2 regions of the Bacillus sp. KICET-3 genome follow, and region 2 is predicted to be linked to the other one. Evidence: predicted binding sites of a transcription regulator. Region 2 holds the regulator's gene; the other holds the start of a gene.
The links. Region 2 encodes NrdR, which represses ribonucleotide reductase genes. Its sites were predicted from a motif close to AACACNATATATNGTGTT; they were not measured.
Positions count from the first base shown of each region.

Region 1: the regulator NrdR is predicted to act here: its motif matches at 6,243-6,260, upstream of nrdI (class Ib ribonucleoside-diphosphate reductase assembly flavoprotein NrdI).

Region 1 is NZ_CP137345.1:2,056,605-2,068,849, reverse strand. Features, by position in the region: gene R5H20_RS10165 (N-acetylmuramoyl-L-alanine amidase) at 1-255, shown strand, start outside; gene R5H20_RS10160 (DMT family transporter) at 294-1,262, opposite strand; gene R5H20_RS10155 (GntR family transcriptional regulator) at 1,269-1,934, opposite strand; gene R5H20_RS10150 (hypothetical protein) at 2,012-2,629, opposite strand; gene nrdF (class 1b ribonucleoside-diphosphate reductase subunit beta) at 2,743-3,720, opposite strand; gene nrdE (class 1b ribonucleoside-diphosphate reductase subunit alpha) at 3,741-5,843, opposite strand; gene nrdI (class Ib ribonucleoside-diphosphate reductase assembly flavoprotein NrdI) at 5,800-6,195, opposite strand; gene R5H20_RS10130 (hypothetical protein) at 6,443-6,655, opposite strand; gene hfq (RNA chaperone Hfq) at 6,826-7,047, opposite strand; gene miaA (tRNA (adenosine(37)-N6)-dimethylallyltransferase MiaA) at 7,088-8,032, opposite strand; gene R5H20_RS10115 (YmaF family protein) at 8,135-8,536, opposite strand; gene R5H20_RS10110 (hypothetical protein) at 8,668-8,895, shown strand; gene R5H20_RS10105 (SMR family multidrug efflux transporter EbrA) at 9,208-9,525, shown strand; gene R5H20_RS10100 (SMR family multidrug efflux transporter EbrB) at 9,539-9,925, shown strand; gene R5H20_RS10095 (OsmC family protein) at 9,957-10,403, opposite strand; gene R5H20_RS10090 (hypothetical protein) at 10,584-10,892, shown strand; gene R5H20_RS10085 (NmrA family NAD(P)-binding protein) at 10,965-11,822, opposite strand; gene R5H20_RS10080 (nuclear transport factor 2 family protein) at 11,819-12,245, opposite strand, start outside.
Region 2 is NZ_CP137345.1:3,364,545-3,376,789, forward strand. Features, by position in the region: gene R5H20_RS17165 (DUF3923 family protein) at 125-352, opposite strand; gene R5H20_RS17170 (HAD family hydrolase) at 879-1,676, shown strand; gene thrS (threonine--tRNA ligase) at 1,722-3,653, opposite strand; gene ytxC (putative sporulation protein YtxC) at 3,996-4,838, opposite strand; gene R5H20_RS17185 (TVP38/TMEM64 family protein) at 4,917-5,549, opposite strand; gene dnaI (primosomal protein DnaI) at 5,577-6,509, opposite strand; gene R5H20_RS17195 (replicative helicase loading/DNA remodeling protein DnaB) at 6,530-7,945, opposite strand; gene nrdR (transcriptional regulator NrdR) at 8,064-8,522, opposite strand; gene R5H20_RS17205 (hypothetical protein) at 8,538-8,930, opposite strand; gene speD (adenosylmethionine decarboxylase) at 9,132-9,518, opposite strand; gene R5H20_RS17215 (glyceraldehyde-3-phosphate dehydrogenase) at 9,746-10,768, opposite strand; gene coaE (dephospho-CoA kinase) at 10,976-11,581, opposite strand; gene ytaF (sporulation membrane protein YtaF) at 11,598-12,230, opposite strand.

The sequences.
Region 1 (12,245 bases), 1.3 Mb from region 2:
GGGCTGGCAAGAGCGTTTAACCTTTCAAAAAAGACAGCCTCTCACTACAAAGTCCAGATCGGCGCTTTTCAAGAAAAAAATAATGCTGATTCTCTCGCCGCTCAGGCTGAAGCAAAAGGTTTTGACGCCATTGTCATTTACAGGGACGGCCTTTACAAAGTGCAGATCGGCGCTTTTTCATCAAAAGAAAATGCTGAAGCGCTAGTTCAGCAGGCGAAAAGCGCGGGATTTGATGCATTTATTTATCAGGAATAAAAAAAGCCTGCGCTCCCTCCCTAGGGAACGCAGGTTTTTTACGCCTTCAGCACTTCGTTTTTGACCGCTTCTTTTTTGTTTGATACATAGCTGTTCAGAACCATTCCGATGATCACAAGAGCGATGCCTGCGCTGGAAACGGCACCGGGAAGCGGGCTGGAGAGAATCCAAACCTCTCCTGCTGCGGCAAACAGGACCTCAAAGGACTGCGTCGCTTCGACTGCCGCCAATTTCGGCATATCCCCTTTGACCATATCGGTTGCGGCGAAGAAGAGGACGGTCGCACATATCCCGGAAAACACCGCCACCAAACCCGATTGAATGACTTGGCCGCCGCCGGGAGGACCCGCTGTCATCACTCCGTATAATGAAAGGATCAGCCAGAAAGGAAGACTTGCGATCGTCATCCCCAGCACGCGTTGATAGGCGTCCAAACGGCCGGCGCAAACCTCCATCATTTTCCGATTTCCCAGCGGATATGCAAAAGAAGCAATGATGACGGGAACCACGCAGTAGAGCATGTCTTGAAAAGAAAGCTGTGCGGCATGTTCGAGCTGCATCAGCGCAACTCCCGCCAAAATAATAAGAGACATCATCAATCCCTTGTAGGGGATCTTTCCTCTTATTTGTACGGGGCCTGCTTGCGTCTGCACCGTTTCATAAAAAAGCGGCGCCATCAGCGAGCCCGAAATAATCGTGATCTGCCATGTGCCGGCGATCAGCCAGCCCGGACCGAAAGCTGCGGCAAAACAGAGCGGCGCATAAAATAAGCCAAATCCGACGGTGCTCCAGATGAACCAGGCGTAAGGCGCTTTTTTGATTTCCTGAAAAACGCGTCCTGCATTCCCTCTTGCCCAAACGATCATGAACAGAAGCGGCGCCATTATGATGAAACGGAGTGAAGCGCTCCAAATCCAGCTCCCCCCTTCCAATTCCATCCCCCTGTTGAGCACAAAGGTAAAGGCAAAAAAGAACGCGGCAAAAATGCCAAGAATAATCGGCCTCATATTGCTTCACTCCTCTTCTTGATGCCCGGCCAACCGGTCTCCAAGGCTCAGCCAGTTCTCCTCAGCAAGTCTGACAGCCGTTTCTGCATCTTTCTTCCTGCACGCATCGATCATCTGTCTATGCTGCTCAACGGATTTCATACTGCTGACTGAAGAAAACTGCGACATTTCGAGCCTGTATATCTTGGAGGCTATCCTCTCCAGGGCGCGCGTAATTTCCGGGTTTTTAGACGCCTTTAAAAACACGCGATGAAAGGCCTCATCTGATTCGATTGCTTCTATAATATCCTCCTTTTCAATCGCATGCTTCAAACTTCTGTTATGGGCCTCCAATTGTTTTATGTCTGCCTTTGTTAAAAAAGGGATCGAAAGCTTGACAGCCAAAGCGTGCAACGCCGCCGTCACGGTAAAGGCGTGCTTCGCCTCTTCCGGTTTCAGCGGGGCGACGCGCGTCGCCGATCCCGGAACGGCTTCAACAAGCCCTTCATCCTCAAGCCGTTTAAGCGCTTCTCTGACAGGCGTTCGGCTGATTCCGAACTGCTCTGCAAGCTCCTGATCGTGGAGGCGCTGACCGGGTTTCAGCTCGAGATGTACGATCGCGCGTTTCAGCGCTTGATATACTTCTTCACGAAACGAGACTCTTTTTAGCGGTTTAATGTTATGTTCCATCATAAAACCAATATATCGCATTTTGGTTTCATATGCAATAAAAAAAGAGCTTTGGCCGAGAAGACCAAACCTCTTTTTATTTATACTAAGATATCAACGACAAATTGCGACCATGGTTCAAGTCTGTCATACACGCTTTTCTCTTTCAGATCGGCGGCTTTCATCCACCGTCCTGCAATCTGGTCTTTTTCTTTTACTTCAACGCGTGCGCCTGCTTTCAGCTCAAGGGCGGAAAGAATGCCGATATGGACTTCGCCGACGCTGTTTCCATCATCATTAATGAGGCCGAGCGTGATCATTTTCTCTTTATCAGATTCAGCGATCAAAAGCTCCTCATTAAGCTCCCGGTCTGTGTTCAGCTTCAAAATATCAGCAAAATCGAGGCCTGCCGCAAAGTTCATATGGCCGCCGAATCCGAGAGAAAGCTTGTTATGGAGCCGTGCTTCCCCGCCTCCTTCAAGCCGTTCGTAAACGAATATCTCATCTTCTCTTTTAATGACGACATAAGGAATCGGCTGTTTAAAAGAAGGGTTTTCCTCTGCGTCTCCCCTTCTCATTTCGCTGAAATGGCGCTCAATTTGTGTCATGATCTTCTGAATTGTTTCCTGGTCGCTATTGACGCCTTGGAAGGTCAGCGTTTCTTTTGCAAATACCTCTTCCCGCGGCGCCACGAGAATCATTTCATCCATTTTTCCCATTGTATCCGTTTCCTCCTCAAGATAAAAGAGCAGATCGGTTCTGCTCTCATTTCGCCTTTTATTCAAGTCCATATAAAGACTGCAGGCTTGGGACCATTCCCCAAGCCCTGTCTTTACTTATCGCCAAAATAGAAGTCTTCGTCCTTTAATGGTTCGACGGTCGCCTTTTTGTAGCCGTTTCCTTTCATTGAGAAGAAGTCGTGCGACTTGGTCTTCGTATTTAAACCGTTCAATACGATCGGGTTGATCTCTTCCTCTTCAAAATAAGGTTCAAAGCCAAGGTTCATCAGCGCTTTGTTGGCATTGTAGCGGATGAATTTTTTCACATCGTGTGAAAGACCGACTTGATCATACAGATCTTCGGTATACTCAAGCTCGTTTTCATAGAGCTCTTTTAAGAGGTCGATCGCAAATGCATACAGCTCTTCCCGCTTCTCAGGCGTCTGCTTATTATAAATTTCCTGGGCGAGCAGGCCGACATAGACGCCGTGGATCGCTTCATCCCGCAGGATCAGGTTGATGATTTCGCCGCTTTGCATCAGCTTGCCTTGTCCATAAAAATAGAGCGGGTAATAGAAGCCGCTGTAAAACAGGAAGCTTTCCAAATACACGGACGCGACCATTGCTTTGAACAGCGAGATTTTGTCGCCTTGGCGGATTTTTTCATACAGTCCGACAATGATCCGCGCTTTTTTTTGCAGGTATTTATTTTGTTTCACCCATTCAAAGACTTCATTGATCGTCTCTGTCGGGGCAAGAGTCATGAAAATGTTTGAATAGGATTTGGCGTGAACCGCATTTTCCATCATGGCCATGAAGTTCAGCACCGCTTTGCGCTGGTGTCCTTCGACATGCTCCGCCACGAGCGGCATTCCCGTATTTCCCTGTTCCGTATCCAGAAGCGTCAGCCCCGCGAGCACTTTCATATAAGTATCCTGCTCATTTTGGCCCAGGTACTTCCATGTGAGAAGATCGCCGTTTAAGGCGATTTCCTCCGGAAGCCAAAACTGCTTTACATTTTGGTTGTAAAACATCTGGGTAAAATCATCTTCATGCTTTGACCAGTTTGCTGCATCATATATTTTCGTCACTTTCTCATACTCTCCTTTAATCAAACGACACAAGAAAGACAGCCTTCTTGCCCTGTATCCTTCGTTCTCGCATAGTAAAGTGTTTTGATCCCTTTGTGGTGGGCATAGAGATCGATCCGGTTCAGATCGCGTGTCGTCATTGTATCTTTCAGGAACAATGTAAAGCTTATGCCTTGGTCAACGTGCTGCTGGATCGTTGCAATCATGTCCACAACCTTAAACATGTCCATATCGTACGCTTCCTTGTAGTAGAACCAGTTGCTTGGCGCAAGTCCAGGCATTGGATAGTATGTTTTTGAGTTGCCGTATGTTCGTTCTTCAATCCGCTCCATGATCGGCATAACCGATGCGGTGCTTGACTGGACATAAGAAATTGATCCGGTCGGCGCGATGCACAGTCTGTAGCTGTGGTACAAGCCGTGTTCTGCGACAAACTCCTTCAGACGCTTCCAATCCTCTTTTGTCGGGATGTGCATGCCATCAAAAAGCTTTGCAATCTTTTCAAATTTCGGCGAGAAATCTTGTGTAATATACTTTTCAAAGTATTCTCCGGTTGCATATGTGGAACCTTCATATTGATAGAACGTTTCCCCTTTTTGTTTGGCGATCTCTGCAGACCGTTCAATCGAATAGAAGTTCATCATCATAAAGAAAGTGTTCGCGAAATCTCTGGCTTCTTCGCTTTCATAGGAAATACCGTTCTGCGCTAAATATCCGTGAAGGTTCATCGCTCCGAGACCGATCGATTTCATCGCTTTGTTCGCCTTTTTGACGGCCGGCGCATTCGTGATATTTGTCGTTTCTGAAACATGTGTCAATGAATCTGTGGCAAGCTTGACCGTTTGTTCGATCGATTTGTTTTTCATCACATTCAGGATATTCAAAGAACCCAGGTTGCAGGAGATATCCAGACCGATTTCATCTTCCATGCCGTAATCCGTGTAGGCCGATACTTGGGAAGCCTGAAGCACCTCTGAACAAAGGTTGGAAAATTTAACCTTGGACACATGGTTGTTCGCGTGCACTTTGTTGACGTTGTCTTGGAACATGATGTACGGATACCCGGATTCCGATCTTAGCATCGCAAGCTTTTCAAGCATTTTGCGCGGGTTGATTTTTTCTTTTTTGACCCTCGGGTCTTCCACTAAACGGTCGTACATCTCGTTCATGTCCATCTCGTCCATATGTTCGCCGTATGCTTTATAGACAGTGTGAGGATAGAATACGTATGCCGCTTTATCCTCTCTTGCCAGCTCGACGAATTTATCCGGAATGACAACCCCGATGGACAGCGTTTTTACCCTGACATCCTCGTCCGCGGAAATTTTCTTCGTGTCAAGGAAATCGTTGATATCGCGGTGGAAAATGTTTAAATATGCCGCGCCTGAGCCTTGTCTCTGTCCCATTTGGTCAGCGTAGCGGAACGCGTTGTCCAATAGCTTCATGACGCCGACGACCCCTTTTGTGGCGTTTTCGACGTCTTTAATGGCTTCGCCTTTCGCGCGCAATTTTGAAAGGTTGAGGGATACGCCCCCGCCAAGCTTGGAAAGCTGCATGGAAATATCCACGGCTCTGGAAATGTCGTTTAATGAATCATTGACTTCAAGGAGAAAACAGCTGACAAGCTCGCCGCGGCGTTTGCGTCCGGCATTTAAGAAAGTCGGCGTGCTCGGCTGGTATTCCTGGTTGATCATCATTCTGACGAATTCCTTCGCTTTCTCCTTATCACCGTTTGCAAAGAATAAGGCGACGATGGAAATCCGGTCTTCATAGCGTTCAAGAATTTTTTTCTTATCGTTGGTTTTCAGCGCATAGTCATTGTAAAACTTAAAGGCGCTCATAAATGACGGGAATCTGAATTTTTTGGCGTATGCCTCTTTAAACACTTCTTTGATTTCTTCAAAGGTGTAGCGGCTTAAAAATTCTTCTTCGTAATAGTCATTTTTAATTAAGTAATCGATTTTTTCTTTCAGATCATGAAAAAACACCGTATTTTGGTTGATATAATCTACAAAATAACTATGTACAGCTTCTTTATCTTTATCAAACTGGAATTTCCCGTCTTTTTGAATCATGATCTCATTGTTTAACTGGATCCATTTTGGCACTTGATTTTGTGACAACTCTTTCTACCTCCTGAGTAAACAGTTCAACGTCTTTAGCCGTCCCGCTGAGTTCAAATTTGTGGAGAATCGGGACTTGATACTGTCTCGATATTTTTTCTGCGCTCCTCGCAAAATTATCTCCCCAATTTCTGTTTCCGCTCGCCGCGACTCCCAGTAAGAGATGGGCGTTTTTTTCAAGAAACATCTCAGTTGTTTTCGGAACTTCTCCAAACCCTGTCGTGTACGTGATCAAAATAAACGGCTCGTATAAATACTCGTCTGCGCTGACTTTCCGCTTATTCCGAAACGGCGTTTTATCCACAAAGCGCTGAACATTCCCCGTCTTTGAATCAAATACGATTTGAAACATCATTATCACGACCTATTAAAATTGTTCCCGAGTCTCTCAACTCATCTTACACAATATATAGTATACTATCATTCCGAAAAACACAATATATTGATTCGCAAGTTGAGAAAGTTCACAATTAGCTCCAGCTTAGGAGCCCGCAGGCCAAAGAAATATGAGTAGAATGAGAGCTGATGCTCACCCTACTCATAAACCGAAATCTATCATAACACGAAAAAAATTGAGTTAGTAGACTAGACTTTTCCGCTTATTTTTTGTAAGCGTCGCAGCACTTGTTTTCGCATACTTCTTTAATATCGGCTTCAATCCCGAGTTCTTCAAGGACCGATTTAACGGCGGTCAGAATGGAAGCTTCCCTGATCAGCTCTTTCCCATTCACAAGAACGCTTGTTCCGTATTCGTAGCAGGAATCATCTTCACACGTTTCTTCCCAGTGGTTAATGACAATTTTAGGTTTCATCGTTTCGCTCATTCCTTTGCTCCTTTTGGTTCAAACAATACCTAGTTTATCGGTTAGCGCCCGCTTTGTAAATTTGTATGCATCGGGAGTTGATTTTACCGCATCGCGGTTGGCGGGCGATACATAAAAAGACCATGCCGGCGGGCATGGTCTTTCTGAGCCGCGAATCGCTATTCGAGTTCGAGCTGGACGTTTTTCTGCGGTGCGAAGGTTGAAATGGCGTGCTTGTATATGAGCTGCTGCTTTCCTTCCGTCTCAAGCAATACTGTGAAATTGTCAAATCCTTTTACCTGTCCGCGCAGTTGAAATCCGTTGAGTAAAAAGACCGTGACAAATGTATTTTCTTTACGGATCTGATTCAAAAACTGATCTTGAATATTTATCGATTTCATATTCTGGTCCTCCTTGTTTCTCTATAACATATTGTTTCGATTAAAGTTCGAGCTTTCCTGCTATATAAGCGAAAATTTCCTGTTTTTTCTGCTCGATGTTGACAGGGGGCGTCATGTCAAACCAGGCGACGTCCATTTTGTTCCTGAACCATGTCAGCTGCCGTTTGGCATAGCGTCTCGAGTTTCTCTTCAGCGTCTCTACTGCCGCGTCCAGCGGCTCTTTGCCTTCGAGATACGCATAGAGCTCTTTATAGCCGATCGCCTGAACCGACTGGCAGCCCCTGACGTGTCCATCATAAAGGCGCTTTACTTCTTCAAGCAGGCCCTCGTCCATCATCTGGTCGACCCGCCTGTTGATTCTGTCATAAAGCACTTCCCGATCCATCGTCAGGCCGATGAGGGCCGTGTTGTACAAAAGGTCTTTTTTCTGGCCTTCCATATGTTCAGTCATGGTTTTTCCGGAAGTATGTAGTATTTCGAGCGCTCTGATCACTCTCCGCGTATTGTTCGGATGAATCGCTTTGGCAGATTCGGGATCACGCACCGCCAGCAGGCCGTGAATATAATCAGCCCCTTTTGTTGACGCGAGGTTTTCCATCTCCGCCCGGAATGCGGGGTCGCTTGCATCCTCTGTAAATGAATAGTCATAAAGGACAGACTGAATGTACAGCCCAGTCCCGCCTACGATCATCGGCAGCTTCCCGCGGCTTTCAATTTCAGCCATTTTCTCCCTGACCATCTCCTGATATTCAGCGACGGAGAAGGATTCGGTCGGCTCCTTAATATCAAGAAGATGATGCGGTATTCCATTCATTTCCTCTTCTTTGATTTTTGCTGTGCCGATGTCCATTTTTTTATAAATCTGCATCGAATCGCCGCTGATAATTTCTGCGTTTAAACTGCCGGCCAGCATCACGCTTAATTGTGTCTTGCCCACAGCGGTCGGTCCGATCAAGACGATGACCGGGGGTTTCTTTTTATTCACTCATGATCACTCTCTTTAAGCAAGCTCCTCCCATTATACCATTTAACGTTCAAAAACACCTATTTCATTTTACCCTTTTTTGTTTCATGGCAAACATTTCCTTCACCAGCCAAGCGGTTCATTTCCGACGATTTCTCTTGTGATCCCTTTATATGAGTGTCTGTGCCTCTCCTTGTAGCCGTCGCTGACATAAACGACACCTCCGTACTGGATCGGCGGAGCAGTCGTATAGGCCAGATAGGTAATGCCCTCGATCTCATGGTAGTGCGCCCCGTCAGCCCTGGGAATCGCCGGTCCCGTAATCGCGTAGTATCTGTGGTAGTGTCTTCTGTCAAAGGACGTAATCCCTGAATAGAAATGGACATGCCGATCTGTATTGCTTCCATTCGCCGGCTGTGAAAATCCCTCAATCAAATGGATGTGTCCTTCGGCTTCAGACGTTGTCGCTCTGTATGCATGAGCATGCGCGGGGGCCTTCGTCCAATCTGACGGATATAATGCCATGTCCCTCTCTCCTTTTAGGGCGGATTGATTAAAAAATCGGCCCTTTTATAGCCGTCTGCCCAGGCAAAAAAAACCGGGCGGAATACATTGATGTTAGTCAGATATCATTTTATTACTGGGGGAATTTTTTTATGAATGAATTCGGACATGACGATTTATACCAGGTTGAGGACGATCGAATCATCGGCAGACCATTTTTCGGAAGGCCTTTTTTTGGAAGACCTTTCTTCGGAAGACCATTCTTTTACGGGCCGGGGCCATTTCTCGGAGGATTTTTAGGCGGACTTACAGCCGGAGCGCTGATAAGCCCTTTCGGATACCCTTATTACCCGCCATTTCCTTACTACCCATTCTACTGACAAATAAAGGGCCTCAAAAAGGGGCCTTTCTACATAACAATCCGCTTGACTTGGATCTTTCGGATCATTTATGATGGATTTTGCCATCCGGTATGTATAGCCGGGGGGATTTTTTTATGTCTAAAACTGACACCAGCTTTATCATACCGGCCTTTTATATTTCTTTTTGTCCCCAACTTTAGGAATTTCGGCTATGCTCTGCGGTTTAGCCATGGACAAGCCTGCAATGCCGCTCCCGGTGTCCGGGCTCCGGACCGCCGGATAAGAAGGAAATGGGCTTCTATTGAGTCATCTTAATGAGGAGGATGTGTTATGATTACGGGCTATTTGTTTCTTCTGGTCGCGATCCTGTCCGAGGCTGCAGCCGCCGCGATGCTGAAAGTGTCTGACGGATTTGCGCGATGGCAGCCGGGGGTTCTTGTCGTCATCGGATATGCGCTGGCCTTTTATATGATGTCGCTGACATTGCAATTCATCCCGCTCAGCCTCTCATATGCGACATGGAGCGGCGCGGGCACAGTACTGACGACCTTCATCGGTGTGATGTGGTTTCAAGAAAAACTGAACCGCCGGGCTGTATTCGGCATTCTTTGTCTAGTTTTAGGCGTTGTACTGATCAATCTCACATAAGGAAGGGATTTAAATGAAAGGCATTCTATTTTTAGCGGCGGCCATACTTTCAGAGGTATTCGGAAGTACAATGCTGAAGCTTTCGGAAGGATTCAGCGCCCCTGTTCCGGTAATCGGCGTCGTAATCGGGTTCGCATCATCGTTTACATTTCTCAGCTTTTCTTTAAAAACGATCCCTCTTTCATCGGCCTATGCCACATGGGCCGGAACGGGAACAGCGCTGACCGCGGCCATCGGCTGTTTATTGTTTCATGAACCGTTCAGCCTAAAAACGATCATCGGACTCGTTTTAGTCATTGGCGGCGTCTATTTGTTAAACCATTCAAAAGGGGAAGAAGCCGGGGAGCCGCCAGCCCAGCTTCATTCAGAACGTTTAGAGCCGGCCAAACGGCAGCAGTAGATGACCGTTTGAACAAGCTTGCCTTGTTTATTTATGGCACAATGATCTCCGGCTCCAGTTCAATGGCTACATTCCCTTGAACGGCCCGGGAAATCATACATGATGTTTCCGCTTTTTGAGCCAATTTTCCGGCAAGCTCCACATCTTTTTCTGACGCGTCTTTTGTTAAGCGGATCACAGGTCTGTGAATGATTTTCTCATATGTAAAAACGCCCCCTGTCACATCCACGACAGCTTCCGATTCCATCGTCAGCCCCTCTTTTTCAAGGCCGCTCCTTTCCATCATGGCAGCGAGCGTAATGATATAGCACGTCGCAGCCGCGCCAAGCAGCATCTCATCGGGGTTTGTGCCTGCTCCTGGACCGTCCATTTCCTTTGGGATAGATATCTCGGTTTTTAGATTTCCGCTTTCAATCCTTCCTACGTCGTTTCTTTTTCCAGGCCAGTCTGCCTGTAGATGGAAATGATGTTTGGCCATCTTAAACACCCTCCTTCTTTGATTTCTCTTTTAGTCTACTCATGTTTTGTCTACCTGTCCTTTTATTTGCTTGATTGATCGTAAGGACAGCAAAAATCCCAAGTCGTGATCTTCGTCTAACACGCAGGACATTAGCGGAGCATACGATACAACGAAACTTACCGAGAAAGGACGAAACTGATGGAAAACAAAGAACATATGCATATGCCGGGAGCTGCCCCCCAGCCGGATGTACCATTTCCGCAATATCCGCAGTCCGAGGCATTGGCGCACCAGATCAAATGTCCATTATTCCCCCATCTTAAACCGGTCACCTTATGCACAATCGCACCATTTGTTCATTACGGGCTCAATGAAGCGCAAGCGACTTCATACCGCCATGCCATGGAAGAAGTGGCTGCGATGGCATATTTAATGGGGATGGGGATTGACCCACACTTGGCCTACTATACAGTTGAATCCTGGGAAATCAATGAAAAATTTTACTGAAAAATTCAAGACTGAACGGTCAAAAAAGAGGGGAAAACGACCGTTCAGTCCAAGTCTGACGCCAGTGATCAATCAAGCATGATTCCAGGATCGGGCATGGCTTTCGGCAAAGGCGGCCAATGAACGCGGCTTTCTCCCGGTTACACGCTCAACTGTATTGGTGATGCGATTTTCAGCTCCATGCTTGATTTTTTGATCCAAGTCCGCCATGAAGCTGGCATACTCCGGCGATAATCCGGCTTTCATCAGCCTGTCTTTAAGTGCTGACACTGAAATATTGACATGGCTGACTGTTCGCCCGGCCGCCTCGCCGATAATCGCGGCCGCTTCAGCGTAGCTTAATGCTTGAGGCCCGGTGATCACGTGGTCTGTATTATGAGGAATGTCATCCATTAACGCACGGACGCCGACTTCAGCAATGTCGTCCGCATCAACAAAGCCCACCTTCCCGTCCCCCGAAGCAGTAATGATTTCGCCGCTCGTTTTAATAGAGTCTGCATGCTGGACATTGATAAAATTTTGCATGAAATAAGAAGGCTTGAGAATCGCCCATTCCGGAGCAAGGTCCTTGACCGCCTGATGAATCTTTCCAAAGACAGGGCCGTCTTCATCGATAATTGCGGCGCTGAGCATGACAATCCGCCTCACTCCGGATTCAAGAGCGCGTTCTACAAACGGCAGCACTGCATTGGAGGGATCATAGACGCCGACAGGCGCGACAAGATACAGTTTTGCAACATGTTTCAGCGCCTCCCTGTGAGTCGTTTCATCATTCCAGTCAAAATATACATGCTCGGCTCCGCTCATCAGCGGTTTCCTTCTGCTCGCAATGCGTACGATGCTCCCCTCAAATGATGAAATCAAGCGCTTGGCAATGCGGCCTCCTGTTGTGCCTGTTCCGCCAGTTATTAATATACGGTTTCCGTTCATTTCCCACACTCCTTATACTGATCATCGTTTTGGACTGGCGCTAGAAAGGATTCCGGCTGTCCTCCAAATGCTTCGATCACGGTCAATGGATTCCAGTAATCTTTATAGTGGACGATTTTCCCATCCTTCGTTTTAATGACGCTGATGTACTTCTGTTTGTACGGCAGCCCCATTGAGATGACGGTTCCCTCGCACTCAAACTCTGCAATCGCCGTGTTTGAATCAGGTATTTGATAAATGACAGGAGGAGTGAAACGTACAATATCAATTTTTTCTGGAAAATCCTTAATATAGTCATAGATTGCGGATTTCCCTTCAATTTTTTCTGGAAAACCCGCCGGTGCATACGGAAATTCGAAAACGGCTTGATCATCCCACAGTTCAATCCACTTCTTCATATCTTTTTCAAGCATAGAGTCTAAA
Region 2 (12,245 bases):
CTTTGACGCAGCATGGCTTTAAAATCTTTTACGGACAAAACCGCTTAATAAGGAAAATAAAAAGGACAGCAATTGTTTGCCGCCCTTCTTCATTTTTTTCACTCCAACAATCGCGCCCGCTCGCTTATTTGTTACTGCTAATTCTTAAATTAACAATCAGCCACACAATTTGAATAATGAATGGAAATATAAACGCAATCAATAAAACGATAAATGCTATTAATTTAAGCTCAGGTGTTTGAGTAACACCAGCACCATCAACATTTCTAAGCCAAATAACAGCTGCTCCTACTACAAAAATGGTCATCCAAAATATGTTGCAAACCCACCAAAATACCCACCGTTTTTTCATCATACCATTCCTTCCATTTTCCCAACTAATGTTGTTACAATATATCCACTTCTTCCGACCGTTCCAACAAATATCTCAATTCATTCCATGCAAACATTTCATCAAGCATCCAATTCCCCTTCTGTTTGTTTAAAACGCGGGCGGAGATTCACACTTCTGCGCCAGCAAACAGCCTCCCGATTCTATCGAACTTGACGGCTTAACTGAAAAATCCAGTCATTGCTCAGCATCTCGCGGTTATGTATTTCAATGCGTATAATAAAAAAAAGGAAAAGATACAGACCCCTTATAACCTTCAGAATGCCGCAGATGGCGGCGGAATCCCTTCAAATGAGCCAAACATCATGATCTAAAATGAATCATAAAAATCCCCTTGCTTTCCAAACAATAGAATTTTCGTTTTATTTTATCATATGGCTTTCACACTTTGACACTGCATTACATCAAATTCATTTCTTTCACATCCCTTTGATCTATTGTAAAATAAATGAGAGAATTCTATAAATTAATGGCAGAGGAGAAGATCATGAAAGCCGTATTTTTTGATTTAGACGATACATTGCTCTGGGATGAAAAAAGCGTCAGCACAGCATTTGCCGAGACATGCCTTAAGGCGGAAAAAAAATACGGGATCAATGCGGGCGAATTTGAAGCGGCCGTTCGCCAGGCGGCGCGGGACCTTTACACGTCTTATGAAACGTATCCTTACACCGTGATGATCGGCATCAATCCGTTTGAAGGGCTGTGGTCAAATTTCAGCGAACCGATCAGTGAAGGTTTTCAAAAGCTGAACAAGATCGTCCCTGAATACAGAAAACATGCATGGACAAACGGGCTGAAAGCATTCGGAATCGATGACCCGGTTTTCGGGGAAGAGCTTGGCCAATGCTTTGCGGCTGTGCGCCGGAAGCGTCCATTTGTCTATGAAGAAACCTTTGCCGTTTTGGAAGAATTAAAAGGAAAGGTCGAGCTTCTTTTGCTGACGAACGGAGATCCGAGCCTGCAAAAAGAAAAATTGGCCGGTGTTCCCGAGCTTGCCCCTTATTTCAGCGAAATCGTCATTTCCGGAAATTTCGGAAAAGGGAAGCCTGATCCGAGCATTTTTGAACACTGTCTTGATCTTCTCGGCATTACGAAAGACGACACCGTGATGGTCGGGGACAATCTAAACACGGATATTCTCGGCGCTTCAAGAGCCGGCATACAGACCGTTTGGGTCAACCGAAAAGGCAAAGAAAACGGAACCGATGTAAAGCCGGACTACGAAATCCGCCATTTAACCGAATTGCTTGACATTCTGGCCGAAAAGCAGCAATCGCTTTAACATGTAAAAAGCATGACTCCAAATGGAATCATGCTTTTGTCTTGCTTATTTTCTTGCTTCAGCAACGGCTTTTTTCACGAAGTCTTCAAGTGAAACCGTTTCTGATTTTTGCTCTCCGTATTTGCGGACATTAACCGCTTCGTTTTCAGCTTCCTGGTCGCCGACGACGAGCATGTACGGAATTTTTTGCATTTGCGCTTCACGGATTTTATAGCCGATTTTTTCATCACGGCTGTCGACTTCAACGCGCAGACCTTCTCGCTGCAGGCGATCCTGCACTTGTTTTGCATAGTCAAGATGCACTGACGGCGATACAGGGATGACCTGGAATTGAACCGGTGCAAGCCATGTCGGAAGCGCTCCTTTATGCTCTTCAATTAAGAATGCTACAAAGCGTTCCATCGTAGACACGACACCTCTGTGGATGACGACCGGACGGTGCGGTTTTCCGTCTTCCCCGACATATGTCAGGTCAAACTTTTCAGGAAGAAGGAAATCGAGCTGTACGGTTGACAGTGTTTCTTCCTTGCCAATCGCTGTTTTGACTTGAACGTCAAGCTTCGGCCCGTAGAACGCCGCTTCGCCTTCCGCTTCATAATAGTCATGCCCCATCTCATCCATCGCTGCTTTCAGCATCGATTGTGCTTTATTCCACATCTCATCATCATCATAGTATTTCTCTGTATCTTCAGGGTCGCGATAAGACAGGCGGAACGTGTAGTTATTTAATCCGAAGTCTTTATAGACATCCTGAATCAAACGGACGGTGCGGATGAATTCGTCTTTGATCTGATCCGGACGGACGAAAATATGAGCGTCATTCAGGGTCATTCCGCGGACGCGCTGCAGCCCTGAGAGCGCACCGGACATTTCATAGCGGTGCATCGTGCCGAGCTCAGCGATTCTGATCGGCAGCTCGCGGTAGCTGTGAATGTCGTTTTTATAAATCATCATATGGTGCGGACAGTTCATCGGACGGAGCACAACCGTCTCATTATCCATTTCCATTGGCGGGAACATTGTATCCTGATAATGATCCCAGTGGCCTGATGTTTCGTAAAGTTCCTTGCTTCCGAGCACTGGTGTATAGACGTGCTCATAGCCGAGTGCGAGCTCTTTATCAACGATATAGCGTTCGATTACGCGTCTGATTGTGGCGCCCTTTGGCAGCCAGAGCGGCAGCCCTTGGCCGACTTTTTGAGAAATGGCAAACAGCTTGAGCTCTTTTCCAAGCTTTCTGTGGTCGCGTTCTTTTGCTTCTTCAAGCAGGCGCAGATGCTCTTCAAGCTCAGCCTTTTTGAAGAAAGCAGTTCCATAGATGCGCTGCAGCATCTTGTTATTGCTGTCTCCGCGCCAGTATGCTCCCGCAAGGCTCAGCAGCTTAAATTCCTTGATTTTTCCTGTTGAAGGGACGTGGACGCCCCGGCACAAATCAAAGAATTCGCCCTGCTCATAAATGGATACCGCCTCACCTTCCGGAATCGCATCAAGCAGTTCCAGTTTCAAGTCGTCGCCGATTTCGGCAAACCGTGCTTTCGCTTCTTCGCGGCTGACCTCTTTTCTGACGATCGGCAGATTTTCCCCGATGATTTTTTTCATTTCTTTTTCGATTTTCGGGAGATCCTCGGGTGTGAGCGCTTCTTCCAGGTCAACATCATAGTAGAAGCCGTTTTCGATCACAGGGCCGACGCCGAGCTTCACATTTTTATAAAGCCGCTTGATCGCCTGAGCCATTAAGTGCGCGGTGCTGTGGCGCATAATCTCAAGCGCTTCGTCGCTGTCTTCCGTAATGATTTCAATCGCACCGTCCTCAACAATCGGTGTGCGCAGATCGATTTCTTTGCTGTTTAATTTTCCGGCAATTGCTTTTTTCTTTAAGCCGGGACTGATCGATGCCGCGATATCTTCTGTCGTCGTTCCTTTGGCAAACTCCTTAACCGCTCCGTCAGGAAATTTGATTTTTACCATATCTGACATCCTAGTCACTCCTTTTTTTTACAAAATAAAAAATCCCCGTCCCCCTATGAAAGGGACGAGGATTGATAAACGGAATTCGTGGTTCCACCCTTTTTCCCGAAAACGCAAAAAATCCTTGGCGCTTTCGGCTTTCGATTCTGTAACGGGAAGTCCCGTCAGTCATTACTGGACAAAACGCCGTTCACAACTGATGTTCAAAGGTGGTAAAAAAATGACCCTTGGTTTAGGAGACTTGCAGCCCCGGCCTCCCTCTCTGTCAAACCGGTGTTCATTTTTCCATGTCCTTATCAATACATTGCATCTTAAGTTTATACCGTATTATAAATCGTTTTGCGAGCAAAATCAAGAATGCTCTTCCAAAATGTTTTCCTGCGGATGGAAGGAGTCGAGAGAAAAAATCCGCACCCGCTCCTGAAAAATGTTTTGGATCGTCTGAACCATGGCATGCTCCCGGTCTTTCGTATAAAGATCGATTTTTTTCGGAGCGATTGAAACGAGCGGCGCCAGCAGGCGGGAATCAATATACATCGGGTGTTCTCTTACGAACCGCCTGTCTATGTATTTTTTTTGTTCCCGTTCCGAAATATACTTTAATTCCCATAATACGAAATGATCGTCATGCACGATGTGTACATGATCAAGCATCGGCTCTTTCGAGGTGACATAGTCCCTGAGCGATTGAATGAACGTCTGGTATTCCTGTTCCATTTTGTATTCGTCAATCGCAGCCTCGACGTACCCCCTCAGACGTTGATAATATTTTCCGAGCCGAAACGTCATAAAGGAGCGGATCGACAGAACGTTTTCTTCAAGACAGATGGCTTGAAGCTCCTGATTGATGAAATGTTCACGAGGGGTGTCGTCCTGATTAAGCGGAAGCCCTTCAAGTTCACCCTCCATGATGCTGTGGGCCAGCTGGAGAATCTGCTGCTGTTCATCCCTGTCCAAAAAGTAATAATCGCCTTCAATGACCGAAAGCATGTATTCATCTTCTTTGCATTCTGTAAAAAATTTCGTCAGAACAGGCTGAATCAATGCCTGAATCCTGACAGAGGAATGTGTTTTTTCAATTCCGATCTTCCCTGGCGCCTCGTGAATCTTGATATGCCGGTTCACATCAGCATTGCGAAGCAGATGCAAAAACGCGGCTGTATCATAATCATCTTCAAATGTAATTTCGAGCATGTTTGTCCCCCCTAACAACATCTGATACATGTATATGGGCGGGACAAATAAAATAGACTCAAAAAAATGGATAAGCCTTTAATCAAACAGCTCCTGCACTTTTTTTCTGAATAAAAGCGGAACGGTGATAAAAAGAAGATAGATCATGGAAACGATCACGATTGCCAAGAGGTCGCCGGACAGCAGGCTTGATCCGAGCGCATTTAAAATGACGGTTCCCGGAATGATGCCACAAGCCGTGGCCGCCAAAAACGACAGCGGCCTCACTTTTGAAACGCCTGCCGCATAGCTGACCGCATCAAAATGAATCGGAGCGAGCCTTAACAGCAAAATGCCGTAAAAACCGTTTTTTTGCAAAAGGCTGCGAACCGCATCAAGCTTTAGGGGCATTTTTTTCACATTTCCGCCGAGTCTATAGGCAACGGCAAATGATAAAAACGCTCCGCCTGCGGCCCCTGCAAAAGAATACAGAGATCCAAACAGCGGACCGAACGCAAGCCCGCCGCCAACGGCGAAAACGGAAGCGGGCAGCAGAATAAACGGCCTGATCATTAATAATCCGATATAAATCAGCGGTGCGAAAGCGCCGAAGGATAAAACCCCTTCCCTGATATGGCGGGGATTCAGGTTCAAATATTTTGCGTTGAACCACAATCCGGCTGACGCTATCGCAATCACCGCCGCCCACTTGCCGAGGGCTTTTTTTGGCATGTCCTCATCTCCCTGATTCATAGGCGATTATTGTCGGCGGTTTTTCCCATCAAGACGGACGGGAGTAGCCAGGTACAGCACCCTTTCCATCAGTCTTGCCGCCTTTACCTCTTCTTTTTCTCCCCTTTGGGAATATGTGAAATGATGCTTCAGCTCATCCGGATCAAAGTTCGAAGAGAAAAACGTCGGCAGCTGCTGGGACATTCTGTGCTGAAGAATCGTGCCGATTACTTCATCCCTGACCCAGCTGGACATGGACTCCGCTCCGATATCATCAAGCATAAGAATCGGAGTGGATTTCACCATATCGAGCTTTTCTTCCAATGACTGGTCATGAATGGCGTTTTTCAGCTCTCTGACAAATTCGGGGACATAGACGAGAATGGACGGGTGATCCTTTGCTGCAAGCTCATTAGCGATGGCTGCCAGCATAAAGGTTTTGCCGACGCCGAATTTCCCGTGGACATAAATTCCTTTTCCTTTTCCCGTCTCGTTATAGTCATGGAAAAATTGCGTCACAAGCTGAAGCACCTTCAAGCGGCTGGGGTCGTCCCCATCAATATCCGCAAATGTGGCATCCAGCAGATCCCTTTGAATATAGATGCTTTTGATTAGCGAACGCTGTCTTTCCCTTTCATCAGCTTTGCGCTTTTCAGGACAGATGTCATACTTGATATCAATCGTTTTTCCGTTCAGCACAAGCTTTGGATAATAGCCCTTAAGCAGATTTTTGCATTCATTCAGACTGGGGCAGTTGCTGCAGGCTTTGCTTTGCTGTGTATATTCATAAAGCTTGTTCAAGCTTCTGTCGATCATATGATCGTCCACTTCCGACTGATGTTGTGCGAGAAATTCCTGAACATCCTTGTCAGAAAGAACTTTTTCTTTCATATCCTCAAGGCGCTTTTTAAAATCAGGCCTTGCCGTCACGCCTTGCAAAGCTCGTTTAATCGGCTCCATAACTCTTGTTCACCTCACATTTAAAGGGCGGAATGGTTTCTCAGTTTTTTCATTTCCTCCAGCAGTTGTTGCTTCTGCTGATCAAAATCTTCCTTGCTTGCCACGGCCTGCTCCCCTTCGGGATGAGCCCCGGAAGCTTCACCTTGCAGCCAATCCGGCAGCTTTTCTTCCCTGATGACTTTTTTGCTGCGCTGCGTTTTCTTTCCTTCCGCCCATTCAAGATACTGACGGTTTTCTTCCTTGGCAAGCTTCATGGCTTCCCTTACCGTCTTCACTTTTTTTCTGGCCCAGTGGGAAGCGATTTTTTGCGTGTAGTTTTTTGAAAGCTTCATATCGGTTTTCAGCATGACATAATAGATCAGGACATTGATGACGCCCGGCTCCAGCTTTTGGTCAAGCATGATTTCCTCGATGATTTTCAAATCGGCTTTGGACGGTTCGGCCCCGCCTGCAATATCCTGCAGCAATTTTCTCGGGGATACCTGTTCAAGGAGCGCGATCAAGTTTTCTTCCTTTGATGACGGCTTTGGCGGCTGTTCATTCGAATAATCACGCAGCCTGAGCGGCTGCACTTTGTCGACAAGCTCCGGAAGCAGGCCGCTTCTTTCGATCTGATACCAGTCGCTTGCCGCTTTTCTGAGCGCTTCCGTCGTGATTGTATCATGTTCATCAACAGCTGACATGACGACGTTTTGCATTTGCAGCGGTTCGATGCCGTACAGAAAGGCGAGTTTTTTGATCGTCTCTTTTACTTGCCCGGTCAGCGCTTTTCTCGGGATCAGCGCCTCAGACAAACCAGCCAGAAACAACTGAAAGTCAAAAGCATCATCCGTCACCTCGACCGGCTTGCTTTGCCCCTCTTTCATCAATTCCTGGCCGTCTTCAAGCTGCATGGCGTCGGCCATATCATCTGACAGCTTCCATTCGCTCGGCTGCACAGCTGCAAAGACTTCATTGAACGAGCGTGTGATATCACGGGCCTCTTCAGGAACGGCAGGATGTGAAAAATAATCTTTCAACTGCTGAAACCTTGCTTTTCCGACGCGGTTGTACAAAAAAACGTTCAGCATGCCGTCTTGAAAAAACTCATCCGGCCTGAGCGGCGGAATCAGTTCATATATAAATAAACGCTCCTGTTCGGTTTCTTTTACATATGTTTTTAACAGACCTATTCCCTCGAGCTTTTCCTTTTCGGCGTAAATCGTTTTCAGGCTTGTCTGCATCGCCCCCATCAGCTGCCTGTGGGTCGAGCTTTTCCCCCATACCCTGTTTTGCTCCAGCTCTCCCCAGAGCGTAAAAAACAGGCTGAGCGGGAAAAAGCCGATCAAAGGCTGGTACAGCAGGGTCACAATTTGCCGGTCCAAATCCTGAAGAAGCCCGTGGCTCTTGACGATGTAAGGATCGACAGGAAGCAAGTCTTTCCAATAATTACTCATATCTTTTGTCAACCTTCCAATTTGTTTCTTGTCCTCATTTTACACCTTTTTTCGGTCTTCATGTCATCCACCTGAAATCTTTATCATGAGAAAAGAGCTGGATCAAGTTTTCAGCTCTTTACCGTTCTTTCTTTATTAAGTCTTTCAGTTCCTCGATAAACACATTGATATCCTTGAATTGGCGGTATACGGACGCAAATCTGACATATGCTACCTCATCGATTTTCGCCAGACGGTCCATCACCATTTCGCCGATATCCTCGCTTTTCACTTCAGAAGCACCTTGATTTCTAAGCTCTTTTTCAATTTCAAAACAAATATCTTCAAGCTGTTTTAAAGCGACAGGCCGCTTTTCACAAGCTTTGATCAAGCCGCGGAGCATCTTCTCCCGGCTGAATTCTTCCCGAATTCCTTCTTTTTTTACGACGATGAGCGGAATTTCTTCCACTTTTTCAAATGTCGTAAACCGGTAATTACATGATTCGCATTCGCGCCTTCTGCGAATCGATCTGCTTTCGTCAACCGGACGGGAGTCTAACACTCTCGTCCCATTATGCTGACACGCTGGACATTTCATTTTTTCAGCTCCTATTCAGTTGTTTGTTTGGACAGCAGGAGCCAGCTTTCGGTCCAATTCCCGATAAACCGACGAAACCATGCTGCGGCTGTACCCAAAATCAGTCGGCAAAAACGTTTCCGTCGATATATTAAAATCTACGGCTGTATCAAAAGGGCGAACCGATACGACGGTCGCCACCAAAAAAGCTTTTCTCGGCTTTGCAACCTCCGCGCTTATTTCTCCTCTTTCTTCCGATACCGAAATGGCGGTGCAGCAGTCAAGCCCGTCCAGCACTTCCTTTACTGCTTCAAGCGCCTGTTTTGCAGTTGCTTTATAATAGCGGCTCTTCAGCTCGTCCAAAGGATGGTGGTCGGATGTTTCGGCATGGGTCGAAAAAAACCCCTGAATCTTTTGGAAAACGCTCATATTCCATATCCCCTTTGTCTTCTTCTCTATATTTTATTAAAAAAACTCTCCATTTCCAAGAGAAAACAAAATAGCAAGAGAATGCCGAATGCTGGAAGAAAGGCCATTTCAAAGAAGCGGGGGCTGGTTTCGCGGAAAAACAAAAAGGAGCGGATCACAAAAAGCGGCTCTTCGCTTTTTCATCCAGCTCCTTTTCAGGCATTAAAGCGCCTGTGCTTTGGCTTTGGCCTGTTTGATCTGAACAGGTCCCATGCCTCTCGGTATTTCAATGTTCTCTCTTGTTTCCGCACTTAGCTCTTCTGCGATGTAATCCGCAGCAATATTCGGATCTAAATCTCCGCAAGTATAAACATCAATGCTGGCATATCCGTGTTCAGGAAAGCTGTGGATGGTCAGATGAGATTCAGAAATAATGACGACCCCGCTTACACCTTGAGGCGCAAATTTATGAAACGCAACCTCCCGCACCTCAGCGCCTGACTTCAGTGCCGCATTTACAAACGTTTTTTCAATAAAATCCATGTCGTTCAGCTTATCAAAATCGCATCCCCACAGTTCGGAGATGACGTGACGCCCCATTGTTTCCATAGCATGGACCCCCCTTAACAAGAATTAAAAAGTGAATTTCCAAGCAACTAAACCGGTCATTTACCACGGGGGAAAGTTAGTCCGGAGAGGTCCTAACCCTTTAAGTAATGCCGAAGCGCTCACGAACTAGAAGTTCACGAAAAATAGTATACTTTGTTTGATTATTTTTTGCAAGGCGGTTTTTTGGTTAAGGGGTTTTTATTTTTTTAGCCGTCCATGCTTTTATTTTATACAGCTGAAGGATGTTTCATTCTCAAAGCGACATATCTGATTAAATCAACGACCCTGCACGAATATCCCCATTCATTGTCATACCATGCAAGCACTTTCATTTTTCTGTTTTCAAGCACCATCGTTGAAAGGCTGTCAATGACGGCGGAATATGGATTTGTATTAAAATCTGCTGACACGAGCGGTTCATCGCACACATCGATGATGCCGGACATTGAACCGGCGGCCGCCATGCGGAATGCCTCATTGATGTCCTCAGCCGTGACATCGCTTTTTAAATCTGCGACAAGATCAACGAGAGAAACGTTTGAAACAGGCACCCGCAAAGCAAGGCCATGCATTCTTCCTTTTAAATGAGGCATAACGAGCGACAGCGCTTTTGCAGCGCCTGTAGTCGTGGGAATGATCGAAGAACCGCAGGCGCGCGCTCTCCGCAGGTCTTTGTGCGGATTGTCGATATTTTTTTGATCGTTTGTGAAGGCGTGAACGGTCGTGACAAGTCCGTTTTCAATGCCAAATGCATCATCAAGCACTTTTGCGACAGGCGCCAGACAATTCGTCGTACAAGACGCGTTGGAGATGATCGCATGGCGCTCCGCATCGAAATCGCCTTCATTTACGCCCATCACAATCGTAATATCTTCATTTTTTCCAGGCGCGGTTAAAATGACCTTTTTCGCTCCTGCTTCAATGTGCGCTTCCGCTTTTTCCTTAGAATTAAACTTGCCTGTAGCTTCAACCACTATATCGATTCCGTGTTTTGCCCACGGAAGGAGCTTCGGATCTCTTTGATTGGTCAGCAAAACCTTTTTCCCGTTTACCGAAAGATGATCATCGCCCGCTTTGACATCAAGCTCATAGCGTCCGTGATTTGTGTCATACTTTATTAAATGAGCGAGCGTTTCCGCAGGATAGCTCGCGTTGATCACAGCTATATCCATTTGATCATCAAGCATCGCTTTTCTAAACACCATTCTGCCGATACGGCCGAATCCGTTTATCGCAACTTTTACCTTCATCAAACAAACACCCCTTATTTTTATGTCATTCCATATCTGTTTTGCTCAAAATAAGTATAACACATTATTTCGAATTAGCCATACCATTTATTCTTTTTACAGCAAATTTGCACACCGTGTATGCGAATAACGGCTGGCTGGCGTTGCGGGGCTGTCGGCGAACGGATTTCCGTATAACAAAAAAAGTGAGTGCGGGAAAATCCGCACTCACTTCTCAGTATGTGACCACGCTTCAAGCAGGCGCTGAAGCTGGTTTTCGGTATCCTCCAGACGGCCGCTGTTATCGATGACGGCGTCGGCTTTTTTTCTTTTTTCATCAAGCGGAAGCTGGGCATGAATTCGATTCAGCGCTTCCTCTTCATTTAATGAATTTCTTTTCATCAGCCGCTCAAGCTGGAGCTTTTTCGGGATCCAGACAACGATCACCTTGTCTGCCAGATGCTCGAGTCCGCTTTCATACAAAAGCGGAATATCAAGAACGACAAACCGTTCTCCGGCCTGAATGGCTTCATCCCGCTCTCTGATCATCGTTTTTCTAACTTCGGGATGGACGATCGCATTTAATTGCATCCTTTTTTCTTCGTTTTTAAATACAAGTTCTCCGAGTTTTTTCCGGTCGATATCGCCGGTTTCAAGCAACACGCCGCTGCCGAATGTCTCGGTGATTTTTCGGTATGCCGGCATTCCTTTTTCAACGGCTTCTTTCGCAATGACGTCAGCGTCAACAACCGTGATGCCGCGCTGCTGGAACATCTGTGCGACAGTGCTTTTTCCGCTGGCGATGCCTCCTGTTAAACCGATGACCAATGTCACGGGCTGCACCTCTTTCCTACAGTTTCCAAATTCCGATCATAATCAGCAATATTCCCGGCAGGAAGGTCAGTTTATCCATCCAATTCCACCTTGATAAGAAACGGCCGGACTGAATGCCCAAAAATACGAATAACGAACTCATAAGAGCGACCGTCAAACTCATCGGAACAGGTGAAAATCCGAGTGCGGCTGCACCGATTCCCGCACCAAAGGCATCGATCGAAAGGGCAAAACCGAGCAGGAAGGCTTCGATCCCGGTGATAATGCCCGACTTATCGATGTCCGCGCTTGTCGGCGTCCTTAAAATGTGGATGACGATTCCGAGCGATTTCAGTTCAAGATTGATCAGCGTTTTCTCCGAAAGGGCCATTTCCTGCTCTTTTTCCGGTCTGAAAAACTGATAAAGCACCCAGGCCCCGATCCCCATCAAAATAACGGCTCCGAGCCTTTCTGTTAAAGCGACCGGGAAAAATCTCGCCAATAAAGATCCGATCATCATGGCCAGCAGCATAACGATTCCCGAACAAAACGCGATAATCACAATCGCTTTAAAAGGAATTTTCAGCTTGCGCAATCCGTAAGTAAATCCGACTGAAAAACTGTCCAGGCTGACGGCGAATGCCAGCAGCAAGAAAGATGCAAACATCATATCCGGTTCTTCCTT